DNA from 3 places in the Xenorhabdus cabanillasii genome. Region 2 is predicted to be linked to each of the others. Evidence: predicted binding sites of a transcription regulator. Region 2 holds the regulator's gene; each other region holds the start of a gene.
The links. The regulator CRP, encoded in region 2, controls carbon source genes, mostly activating them, when cyclic AMP is high. The targets are predictions, from matches to a motif close to ATGTGANNNNNNTCACAT.
Positions count from the first base shown of each region.

Region 1: the regulator CRP is predicted to act here: its motif matches at 2,079-2,096, upstream of cdd (cytidine deaminase).
Region 3: the regulator CRP is predicted to act here: its motif matches at 2,104-2,121, upstream of udp (uridine phosphorylase).

Region 1 is NZ_QTUB01000001.1:4,095,432-4,099,155, forward strand. It holds gene metG (methionine--tRNA ligase) at 1-700, shown strand, start outside; gene BDD26_RS18400 (CidA/LrgA family protein) at 851-1,291, shown strand; gene BDD26_RS18405 (CidB/LrgB family autolysis modulator) at 1,294-1,989, shown strand; gene cdd (cytidine deaminase) at 2,152-3,036, shown strand; gene BDD26_RS18415 (NAD-dependent malic enzyme) at 3,243-3,724, shown strand, end outside.
Region 2 is NZ_QTUB01000001.1:1,491,702-1,495,425, reverse strand. It holds gene BDD26_RS07245 (phosphoribulokinase) at 97-966, shown strand; gene crp (cAMP-activated global transcriptional regulator CRP) at 1,371-2,003, shown strand; gene BDD26_RS07235 (aminodeoxychorismate synthase component II) at 2,200-2,775, opposite strand; gene ppiA (peptidylprolyl isomerase A) at 3,107-3,676, opposite strand.
Region 3 is NZ_QTUB01000001.1:1,884,414-1,888,137, reverse strand. It holds gene BDD26_RS08925 (DedA family protein) at 1-145, opposite strand, end outside; gene BDD26_RS08920 (tyrosine-protein phosphatase) at 255-1,037, opposite strand; gene udp (uridine phosphorylase) at 1,223-1,978, opposite strand; gene BDD26_RS08910 (GntP family permease) at 2,221-3,600, opposite strand.

The DNA.
Region 1 (3,724 bases), 2.6 Mb from region 2:
AATCATGGCATTGGCAGATCTCGCTAACCGTTATGTTGATGAACAAGCACCATGGGTTGTGGCGAAAGAAGAAGGCAGGGATGCAGATCTTCAAGCTATCTGCTCAATGGGCATCAACCTGTTCCGCGTGCTGATGACTTACCTGAAACCTATTATTCCGGGCCTCGCTGCCCGTGCAGAAACATTCCTGAATACTGAACTGACTTGGGATGGTATCCAGCAACCTCTGCTGGATCATGATGTTTCACCATTTAAGGCGCTGTTTAACCGTATCGATATGGCCAAAATTGAAGCAATGGTAGATGATTCCAAAGAGAACATTGAGCCACAAAAAACCCAGACAGGCCCTCTGGCAGATGATCCAATTCAGGACACCATCACATTTGATGATTTTGCCAAAGTTGATCTACGTATCGCATTGATTAAACAGGCTGATTTTATTGAAGGCTCAGATAAACTGCTGAAACTGATCCTTGATCTTGGTGGTGAAACTCGTCAAGTCTTTTCCGGCATCCGTGCTGCTTATCCGGATCCAAAAGCATTAGAAAACCGCCTGACCGTTATGGTAGCTAATCTTGCTCCACGTAAAATGCGTTTTGGTATTTCAGAAGGCATGGTGATGGCAGCAGGCCCCGGAGGAAAAGAAATTTTCCTGTTAAGCCCGGACAGCGGTGCTCAGCCTGGTATGCAGGTTAAGTAATCACCTGATATTCTGAGACTGATGTTCTGAAAAGCTGATGTTCCGAAAACAGTAAAGCGGGTTTTTTGAACCCGCTTTTTAATGTGACCTATAGCACATTAACAATATTAATCGTATGATGACCCTCTTTACATTGAGGAATTATACGTTATGTCTTTCCAAAACGTACTCATGGCAGGTTGGCAATATCTGCGTGCATTTGTGCTGCTCTATTTATGCCTCATTGTAGGGAATCTCATTTCAGCACATCTCCCCTTCTCTCTCCCCGGTAGTATTATTGGCTTGCTTCTTCTGTTCTGTTTGCTGGCGCTTCAGATTATTCCCGCTCATTGGGTAAAACCGGGCTGTAGCTTATTGATGAAAAACATGACATTGCTCTTTTTACCCATCGGGGTTGGTGTCATGGAATATTATCCACAACTGAGCCAGCAGATACTCCCGATTGCCCTTTCCTGTATCATCAGTACCGTCATCGTCATGATTACCGTTGCTTACAGCTCTCATTATGTCCACCGCGAACGCACCATTATCGGCACCAATCACAAAAAACAATTACCAGAACAGAAATCATCACAACAGGAGGGAAAATAAAAATGCTAAACCATATCTGGTGGTCACTGTCATTAACCCTGGCTGTCTTTTATGTTGCCAAAAAACTATCTGTCCGACTCAGATTTCCTGTTTTCAACCCTTTATTGATATCAATGGCAGTCATCATTCCTCTGTTGCTGCTGACTCACACCTCTTATGAACACTATTTTGCCGGTAGCCGGATATTAAATGATTTGCTACAACCTGCTGTTGTTGCTCTGGCCTTTCCGCTGTATGAACAGCTCCATCAAATCCGTGCTCAATGGAAATCTATTATCAGTATCTGCTTCATCGGCAGTGTTACTGCAATGGTCACAGGTACAGCTATTGCTTTATGGGCAGGTGCTACCCCTGAAATTGCGGCTTCTGTGTTACCAAAATCAGTGACAACCCCTATCGCCATGGCAGTGGCTCATTCTATTGGGGGTATTCCAGCCATCAGTACCGCCTGTGTCATTGCTGTCGGTATGTTAGGTGCGATTTTTGGCCATAATCTGTTTAATTTATTGAAAATTAAAACCCAAGCCTCCAGAGGATTAGCAATGGGTACAGCTTCTCATGCCGTAGGAACTGCACGATGTGCTGAAATAGATCATGTCGAAGGTGCGTATAGTTCGCTGGCACTGATGACTTGCGGCGTTATTACTTCATTGATTGCGCCTTTCTTATTTCCTATGTTACTGCATCTTTTTGGTTAGTTACCAAAAAGTGAAAAAATCATTCAGATAGTAAAAAATTTGACGTAAGTTGTTAAAATAATATCTTTGTTACATTAATTTCATTAATTATATGGTATACATCACATTATAAACCCAACTAATCATCCTAGAATAACCTTCAATTAATTTGGAGATTATTCTATGCAAGCTCGTTTTCATGCTATCTGGTCAGAAGTTACACTTAAATTGCAAAAGGCTCTATTGCCCTACATTGGTAATGATGATTTTCCAGCTATGCTGACAGCAGAGCAGGTGGAGTCGATTAAGCAGAGTTGCGGCTTTGATGATCATGCGCTGGCACTTGCCCTGTTGCCACTCGCTGCGGCCTGCTCCATTGCTCCTATCTCACACTTTCATGTCGGTGCCATTGCACAAGGAGAAAGCGGAAACTTCTATTTTGGTGCCAATATGGAATTTGTGGGCGTTCCGTTACAGCAAACTGTCCATGCCGAACAATCAGCCATTACTCATGCCTGGTTACGTGGTGAGAAAAAACTGCTATCCGTCACTGTTAGTTGCTCACCTTGCGGCCATTGCCGCCAATTTATGAATGAATTAAACAGTGGAATACAATTGGAAATCTGTTTACCTGATCGCCCACGGTTAACTCTGGCTGACTATCTGCCAGAGGCATTCGGTCCACGTGATTTAGGAGATACTCCCTTGTTGCTGGATAGCATTCATCACGACTATCAGTTGGATACTAACGACGAACTCGTGCTGGCTGCACTGGATGCGGCAAATCAGAGTCATTCACCTTATAGCCAATCCCACTCAGGTATAGCTCTGATGGATGAACAAAATCGTGTTTATACTGGTCGCTATGCAGAAAATGCTGCATTTAATCCGAGCTTACCTCCTTTGCAGGCAGCTCTGATATTGATGAACATGTCAGGCAGTGATTGCCGAACCATCAAACGGGCGATATTAGTAGAAGGACAAAATAATCATCTATCACAATGGAATGCGACTGAATCCACCTTAATTTCCCTCGGCTGTAAGCAAACAGAGTGTCATACGTTCTGACAGTTCCATTGCTAAAAAATGGCCATCCTGGAAAATTTTTGGGCAAAAACGAGAAACTAAATAACATTTAATTAGCGAATTCTGTATGTTATCTCTCATTTTTGCTCATAATGAACATATTTAAGTAACATTCACTGTACTTATTTTTTTATCTTCTTAGGATCTATAGCCGATTTTGTTATTGATTAGTCCAAAGAGTAAGCATCATGGAACTGGAACACGAAAGTAAACGTCCTCTCTATATCCCCTACGCTGGCCCCATCTTGTTGGAATTTCCCCTGCTGAATAAAGGCAGCGCTTTTACGGAAGAAGAACGCAGCAATTTCAATCTGCATGGTTTATTACCTCAGACCGTTGAAACAATTGAAGAGCAGGCCGAACGCGCCTATCGCCAATATTGCGATTTCAAAAATGACGCGGATAAACATATTTATCTGAGGAACATTCAGGACACCAACGAAACTCTTTTCTACCGGCTCCTTGACGCCCATCTCAGCGAGATGATGCCTATTATTTACACGCCAACCGTCGGTGAAGCGTGTGAACATTTCTCTGACATTTACCGCCGTGCCCGTGGTTTGTTCATCTCTTACCCGAACCGGGCTTATATTGATGATATGCTGCAAAACGCGACTAAACAGAATGTTAAAGTCATCGTTGTCACCGATGGTGAACGTATCCTGGGTCT
Region 2 (3,724 bases):
ATAGCATTTCATTCAACATCTGTTTGTTTTATTAGCCTAATACTGCTGATGACGAGAAAGCTCATCCCAACTTTTTATGATAAGGAGTCTGTTCTTATGTCTGCCAAACACCCTGTCATCGCCATAACCGGCTCCAGCGGAGCCGGAACAACCACCACCAGTGTGGCATTTCGCAAGATTTTCCAACAACTCGGCATCACTGCCGCACTTATCGAAGGGGATAGTTTCCACCGTTATACCCGCCCTGAAATGGACGCAGAAATACGTAAAGCAAAAGAACAAGGCAGGCACATCAGTTACTTCGGGCCAGAAGCCAATGATTTCCATATGCTGGAAAAGACATTCTTTGAATATGGGGAAACAGGTACAGGACGCTGGCGGAAATATCTGCATACTTATGATGAAGCCGTTCCCTACAACCAAATACCGGGTACATTCACGCCCTGGGAATCGCTGCCATCAAACACCGATATGCTGTTTTATGAAGGGTTACACGGTGGTGTTGTCACTCCGCAATACAATGTCGCCGAATTAGTTGATCTGCTGATTGGCGTTGTTCCCATCGTCAATCTTGAATGGATACAAAAGCTCATTCGCGATACCAGTGAACGCGGGCATTCAAGGGAAGCGGTTATGGATTCCGTGGTTCGTTCAATGGATGATTATATTCGCTATATTACGCCACAGTTTTCCCGCACTCACATCAACTTTCAACGCGTTCCTACTGTTGATACCTCCAACCCCTTCTCCGCCAAAGCCATTCCTTCTCTAGACGAAAGTTTTATCGTCATCCGCTTCCGTGGTCTGAGCCAAATCGATTTTCCTTATTTACTGGCCATGCTCCAGGGTTCGTTTATTTCCAGTATAAATACTATCGTCGTTCCGGGTGGAAAAATGGGACTGGCAATGGAGTTAATTATGGCTCCGTTAGTTCAAAAATTATTGGAAGGTAAAAAAATTTCCTGAATTAAGCACAAGTTAATTATCAATAACACAGGTAACAAAAAATAATGTTACCTGTGACAAAACACCAACTATTCACCTATTTATAAATGAAAATGTAGTAAATGATGTTGTGCAAACAGATTTCTGGTAATTTGTTAACTGGTTTTATATGCTGAAGCGATACAGAAGAAGACAGAAATGTTTTCCTGTGTTACAAACAGAGTTACAAGCGAAGCTGGCAGGTTTTATGGGTCTGGATGACTACACCGATATGTTAGCATCCTTATAAACCTATATAAAATTCTTACTTGTCAGTTTTTCAGCAAGTTAATATGTTAATCTATTGACTTTATAAAGCCAGCCTGATGAGAAACTGTCAGTTTCTCAGAATATAAAGGCGGAAATAACAACAGAGGATAAAGCGAATGGTTCTCGGCAAGCCACAAACAGACCCTACTCTTGAATGGTTTTTGTCACACTGCCATATTCACAAATATCCATCCAAGAGCACGCTTATTCATCAAGGCGAGAAAGCAGAAACGCTTTACTACATTGTTAAAGGTTCAGTTGCTGTTCTAATAAAAGATGAAGAAGGTAAAGAAATGATCCTCTCTTATTTAAATCAGGGGGATTTCATTGGTGAACTTGGATTGTTTGAAGAAGGGCAAGAGCGTACTGCATGGGTGCGAGCTAAGAGCGCCTGTGAAGTAGCTGAAATTTCCTATAAGAAATTTCGCCAGTTAATTCAGGTTAATCCTGACATTCTGATGCGTTTATCCGCTCAGATGGCAAGCCGCTTACAAACAACATCGGAAAAAGTTGGAAACCTGGCATTTCTGGATGTGACAGGTCGTATTGCACAGACATTGCTCAATCTGGCCAAACAGCCTGATGCAATGACCCATCCTGATGGTATGCAAATCAAAATTACACGTCAGGAAATTGGGCAGATTGTCGGATGCTCCCGTGAAACAGTCGGCCGCATTCTGAAAATGCTGGAAGATCAAAACCTGATCTCTGCGCACGGCAAAACGATTGTCGTTTATGGAACCCGCTAGTTCCTGAAATTGCGCTTGAATTAGGCCAGTGCAGCCCATAGAGCACTGGCTTTTTGCTTTCCATCCTTCTGCTTCTCTCATCCCTTAAAAAAATGAAACCTACTGGTGCATAAATTAGTGATATAACCTGCTCACAGGCGCTTCATAAAAAATGGCCGTAAACAACAGCCAAAAAGAGGGATTAAATCGTTCTTCGTTAATATTTAAGAAAATTATTCAACAGTTCATGCCCTTGTTCACTCAGGATGCTTTCCGGATGGAACTGCACGCCTTCCAAGGGGAGAGTACGGTGGCGTATTCCCATTATTTCATCCACATTACCATCATGCTGGCTCCATGCCGTCACTTCAAAGGATGCAGGTAACGTTTCTGCGGCGATGACCAAAGAGTGATAACGGGTAACTGTCAGCGGACGATTCAATCCCTTAAATACACCTTGCTGGTTATGGTGAATTAAACTGGTTTTTCCGTGCATCACCTCACGGGCTTTAACAACACTTGCGCCAAAAGCCTGACCAATCGCCTGATGTCCGAGACACACCCCCAGAATTGGCAATTTCCCGGCAAAGTGCGAAATAGCTTCCAGCGAGATCCCAGATTCATCTGGTGTACAAGGCCCCGGAGAGATCACTAAATGAGTCGGTGCCAATTTCTCGATATCTTCAAGCTGTAATTCATCATTACGCTTCACTAAAACACTCGTCCCCAACTCACAAAAATATTGATATAAATTGAATGTAAAAGAGTCGTAGTTATCTATTATTAATAACATAGGAGTTCATCCTACTGATTTTTATAGTTTTATATATTGCGTTGTCCTATTGGACATTATGCGTTCTGTATCACGATAAAATTAGGTAAAGCAGCACCAATGGTAGCGGGACACTCATCATACCACATAGGCATTTTTAAAATAGGGGCAGGGATTACCGCCAGATAACGGCACATATTCATAGTGCGGTCTTTTTCATGCGGAAACGATAAAGGGATGAAAGAGGGAGACGGTGCTTTACCCCCCTGAAACTTCAAAAAGGTGCAATAATAGGCAAATACCGTCTCATTCTCTATCTTTCAGGCCAAAAAACGTAGTTTTCTCATCAAGTTTATTGGGAAACAACCTTTGCAGAAAGGATCACAATTGGTTTCACAGGAACATTTTGGTAAGGCCCAACATTTTCTGTTTTGACCTGAGAAATTTTGTCAACCACATCCATCCCTTTCACTACCTTACCAAAGACGGCATAGCCGAAATCACGCTGACCATGGTCAAGGAAAGCATTATCAGTCACATTAATGAAAAACTGACTGGTTGCACTATCCTTATCTGCGGTGCGCGCCATCGCAACTGTTCCACGCAGGTTACGCAATCCATTATCGGCTTCATTTTTAATTGGGGCTTTGGTGACTTTCTGTTTCATATCTTTTGTAAAGCCCCCTCCCTGGATCATGAAACCGGGAATGACGCGATGGAAAATTGTATTGTTATAAAAACCCTCATTCACATACTCAACGAAATTCTTTGTGGTAATCGGTGCTTTATTGCTATCCAGTTCAAGCTCGATTTCACCTGCTGATGTCACCAGCTTCACGTGAGTTTCGGCAGCCAATGCTGGAGCAGCGATCACACTGATGGCACATGCCGTCATAAGTGACACAAAAATACGTTTAAACATTGATGGTTCCTTTATTCTTGAGGTCAATAACAAAACCCATAAAACTTA
Region 3 (3,724 bases), 390 kb from region 2:
CTAATAAGATGATCGTGGCTGGCAATAATAGAGAAATGAATGCCAGAGATTCCCCAAAAGCGAGCAAGAAAATAATGGGGATTGCCCAGGCTTCATGATCTCTGACAAAATTGGTGATGACTTCAATGATTTCATGCAAGCTCACATTAATCTTTCCTGTGTTAATCTTTACCGGATTTCAGGTTAGCAGTAAATGAATTAACCAATGCTAACCTGTTATTCTTATTCAAAAAATATTTATTCCAAAAAGAGATTTATTCGAGGAAATAACGTTGCAATTTTTCACGAGCTGCAATATTGAGTCCAATGTCTTTTTCCAGCCAGATATCCACACTACCATAGTGTTCATTGATGCTGTTCAGTGCAGTCATCAAAAATTCTTCCCTGACTGAATACACATAAGCCAATTTTTCAACCACACTATCACTCATCACTTTCGCATGTTCATTCAATAGATATTCGCGATACGGTGCCAGAGTGATATTTGTCACCAAATAGTCTTCTATCACTGTATCCAGATCTGCCCCCAGCGCAAACAATACCAGAGCAGAGCCGACACCTGTTCTGTCTTTACCCACAGCACAATGTTGTACAATTCCACCTTTCTCCGGCTGTAGCAATAGCTTAGCTAATGTCTTATAAGCAGGATTATTAATTGGTAACAATTGATATAGACGCAGCATAAAATCTTTCGCATCAAACTGTTCCAACGCTTCATGACTCAGCCTCTCCAGATTAGCATCAACTTCTTTGGAAAGCGGGTTAGCCGGAGCATGGTGGTAATTCGCTCCACGCCACACCTGATCTGGCCTGTCCTCAATTTCACTGCTATCACGATAATCAATGATCTGGAAAAGATTTTGTTCCATCAAAAAAGCCTGATCGTTATCAGTCAACATGTCCAGAGAGCCTGAACGAAATAACAAACCAGACTTAATCTTAGAACCATTGTTCAGTGTCTTGTTACCTAAATCACGGAAGTTGATCCCGCCATTCAAAGGAAGTAATGAGGGATGAGATAGAAATGTTGTGGTCATAATCACTCTTTCTTATTGAAGTACATGTTATTGGCACAGACTGTTATCGCAACAAACTGTAATTGAAATAAGTTGTTATTAACGCAAAATGTTATGACATTATCAGATTTCAGAATGAAATAAAGTGGAGAAAACAGAAAGATTAGGTGATCAGGCCAGAATATTCCGGCCCGTGAATAGAGTGATTACAACAGACGACGAGCCGCATCTACAACGATGCCTAATGCATTACTTTCTGTTTTTTTCAGCAATTCAACATCTGGAATTTCCTGCTGAGTACGGTTAACAATCACACCCGCAACCATACCAGCACGCAGTCCCTGACTTGCACACATTGTCAACAAAGTCGCTGATTCCATTTCAAAGTTCATCACCCCCATTTCCTGCCACTCTTTCATAGAGCCCTGGAAGCGGCGGACAACACGACCAGAATAGGTATCGTAACGTTCCTGTCCTGGATAAAAAGTATCAGAAGAAGCAGTCACACCGACGTGAGTTGTAGAACCTGATGCTTTTGCTGCTGCATACAGTGCGTTGGTGCATGCAAAATCAGCCACAGCCGGGAACTCCATCGGAGCAAAGTGCAGGCTGGCTCCATCCAGACGAACTGCGGCAGTGGTCACTAACACATCACCCACATTAATATTCTTCTGGATCGCTCCAGTTGTACCAATACGTAAGAAAGTGCGTACACCTAATTGCGCCAATTCTTCTACAACGATTGACGTTGATGGGCCACCAATACCCGTGGAGCAGACAACAACTGGCTTACCATCAATTTCGGCACGCCATGTTGTAAATTCACGATGAGAAGCCAGATGAACTGGGTTATTCATCAATCTTGCAATTTTCTCAACACGGTTAGGATCGCCTGGAACAATAGCCAGAGTAGCGCCCTGTAAGTCGTTTTTGGTAATACCTAAATGGAATACATCAGACATATTGGCTCCTCAACAGGAATATTCAAAATCAAAATACAGATACCTAAATTTAGTGAATACTCTGACATCTTTTAGTGATATAAGTCACCTTTAGTTAAAAAAATAAAAGAAACGCATACATTAAGTTGTGATTAAAATCACATTTATGTGTGATAGATAATACGGTGAGTATAGAGCCGAAATGGAAATAATATTCGAAGAACAATCACAAAAAGCGCTCCTCACAGAGCGCTATTGGATCATTACAAGATTAAGTTAAGAAGCAATATGCCGCACAGTCCAATTCCCCATGCGATTGTTGTCGGAATCGACCAGACGATCACTTGATGCCTCACATCCTTAATGCCCATCATCCGGTTAACTACCCAGAAAAAACAGTCATTAAAATAGCTGAAGAACAGTGTTCCCATCATTGCAGCCTGAGCAGCCACTAACATATTAATATCCGGTATCTGTTTAATAACGGGCGCTGAAATAGACGCTGCTGTAATCATTGCCACAGTACCAGAGCCTTGAATGATGCGTATTAACGTCGCAATGATAAATGGGATTAAGACCGGAGTTATTGGCAGTCCGGCTATATATTGTGCCAGTATTGTCCCGGTTGAACCCTCATTTAATACAGCTCCCAATGCCCCTCCTGCACCTGATACTAATAAAATAATACCCACGGTTTGTAACCCGGTTTCCAAATGTTCAATAACCTCTTGTTTACTGACATTTGGCATGAGCTTATAAACCGCCAGCAAAACACTGATTGCCAGAGCGATAATGGGTGATCCAAGAAAATTAAAAACCTGAAAGTAAAAATGGTTTTCCTTACCGGTAAACAGAGCCGTTTTCAACAATAATCCATTCACAACATTAATGAAAATCAGCACGATAGGCACAACAATAGGCAGAAGAGAAATAAATAAACCTGGTAATGGCTTGTGCGATTTCTCTTCCATATAGCTTTGATGAATTTGTCGCAAATTTTCTTCTGTCTCAGCAAGCTGATATTCAGGATATTTAGTCTCTAACCATTTGGCATAGCAGGTAATACCGATAACGCATGGGATAGCCAGTATCATACCTACCAGCATCACTTTACCTACGCTTACTCCGAATATTCCGGCCACACCAAGCGGCCCCGGTGTTGGTGGAACAATATGGTGAGTCACCACCAGCCCTCCGGCCAATGCTACTCCTAACGTCAGTACATTTCGTTTGCCCTTCTTTGCCAATGCTTTTACCAGAGGATAGAGGATCACAAAAGCCGAATTAACAAATATAGGGATACTAACGATATAACCGGTGATTGCCAGCGCCCATTCTTCGCGCCTTTTACCTAACCACTTGATCAAGCTATAGGCAATTTGTTCAGTTGCACCAGAGGCTTCCAATATCCTCCCCATCATGCTTCCTAATCCAATCACAATACCAATACTGCCTAATGTCGAGCCAAACCCTTTAGCGATAACCTCAACGACATTGCTCATGGTTAAACCGCCGGATACTCCTGCGATAACCGCAGCAATTAACATGGCAAGAAGTACATGAATACGAGTGCGTAAGACCAGAAAAATCAGCGTAAATACTGCCACACCCAATCCAATAATTGGAATGTAAAACTCCACCATAAAACCCCGTTTCAATCTGTATCATTGGCGATAAATGTGCATGGTATGTCAGTCAAAGTTCTTGTTACAAGCGGTACCAAAACCTGAAGCCTTAATTAAAGTGATGAGGATTTTATTTGGAGTA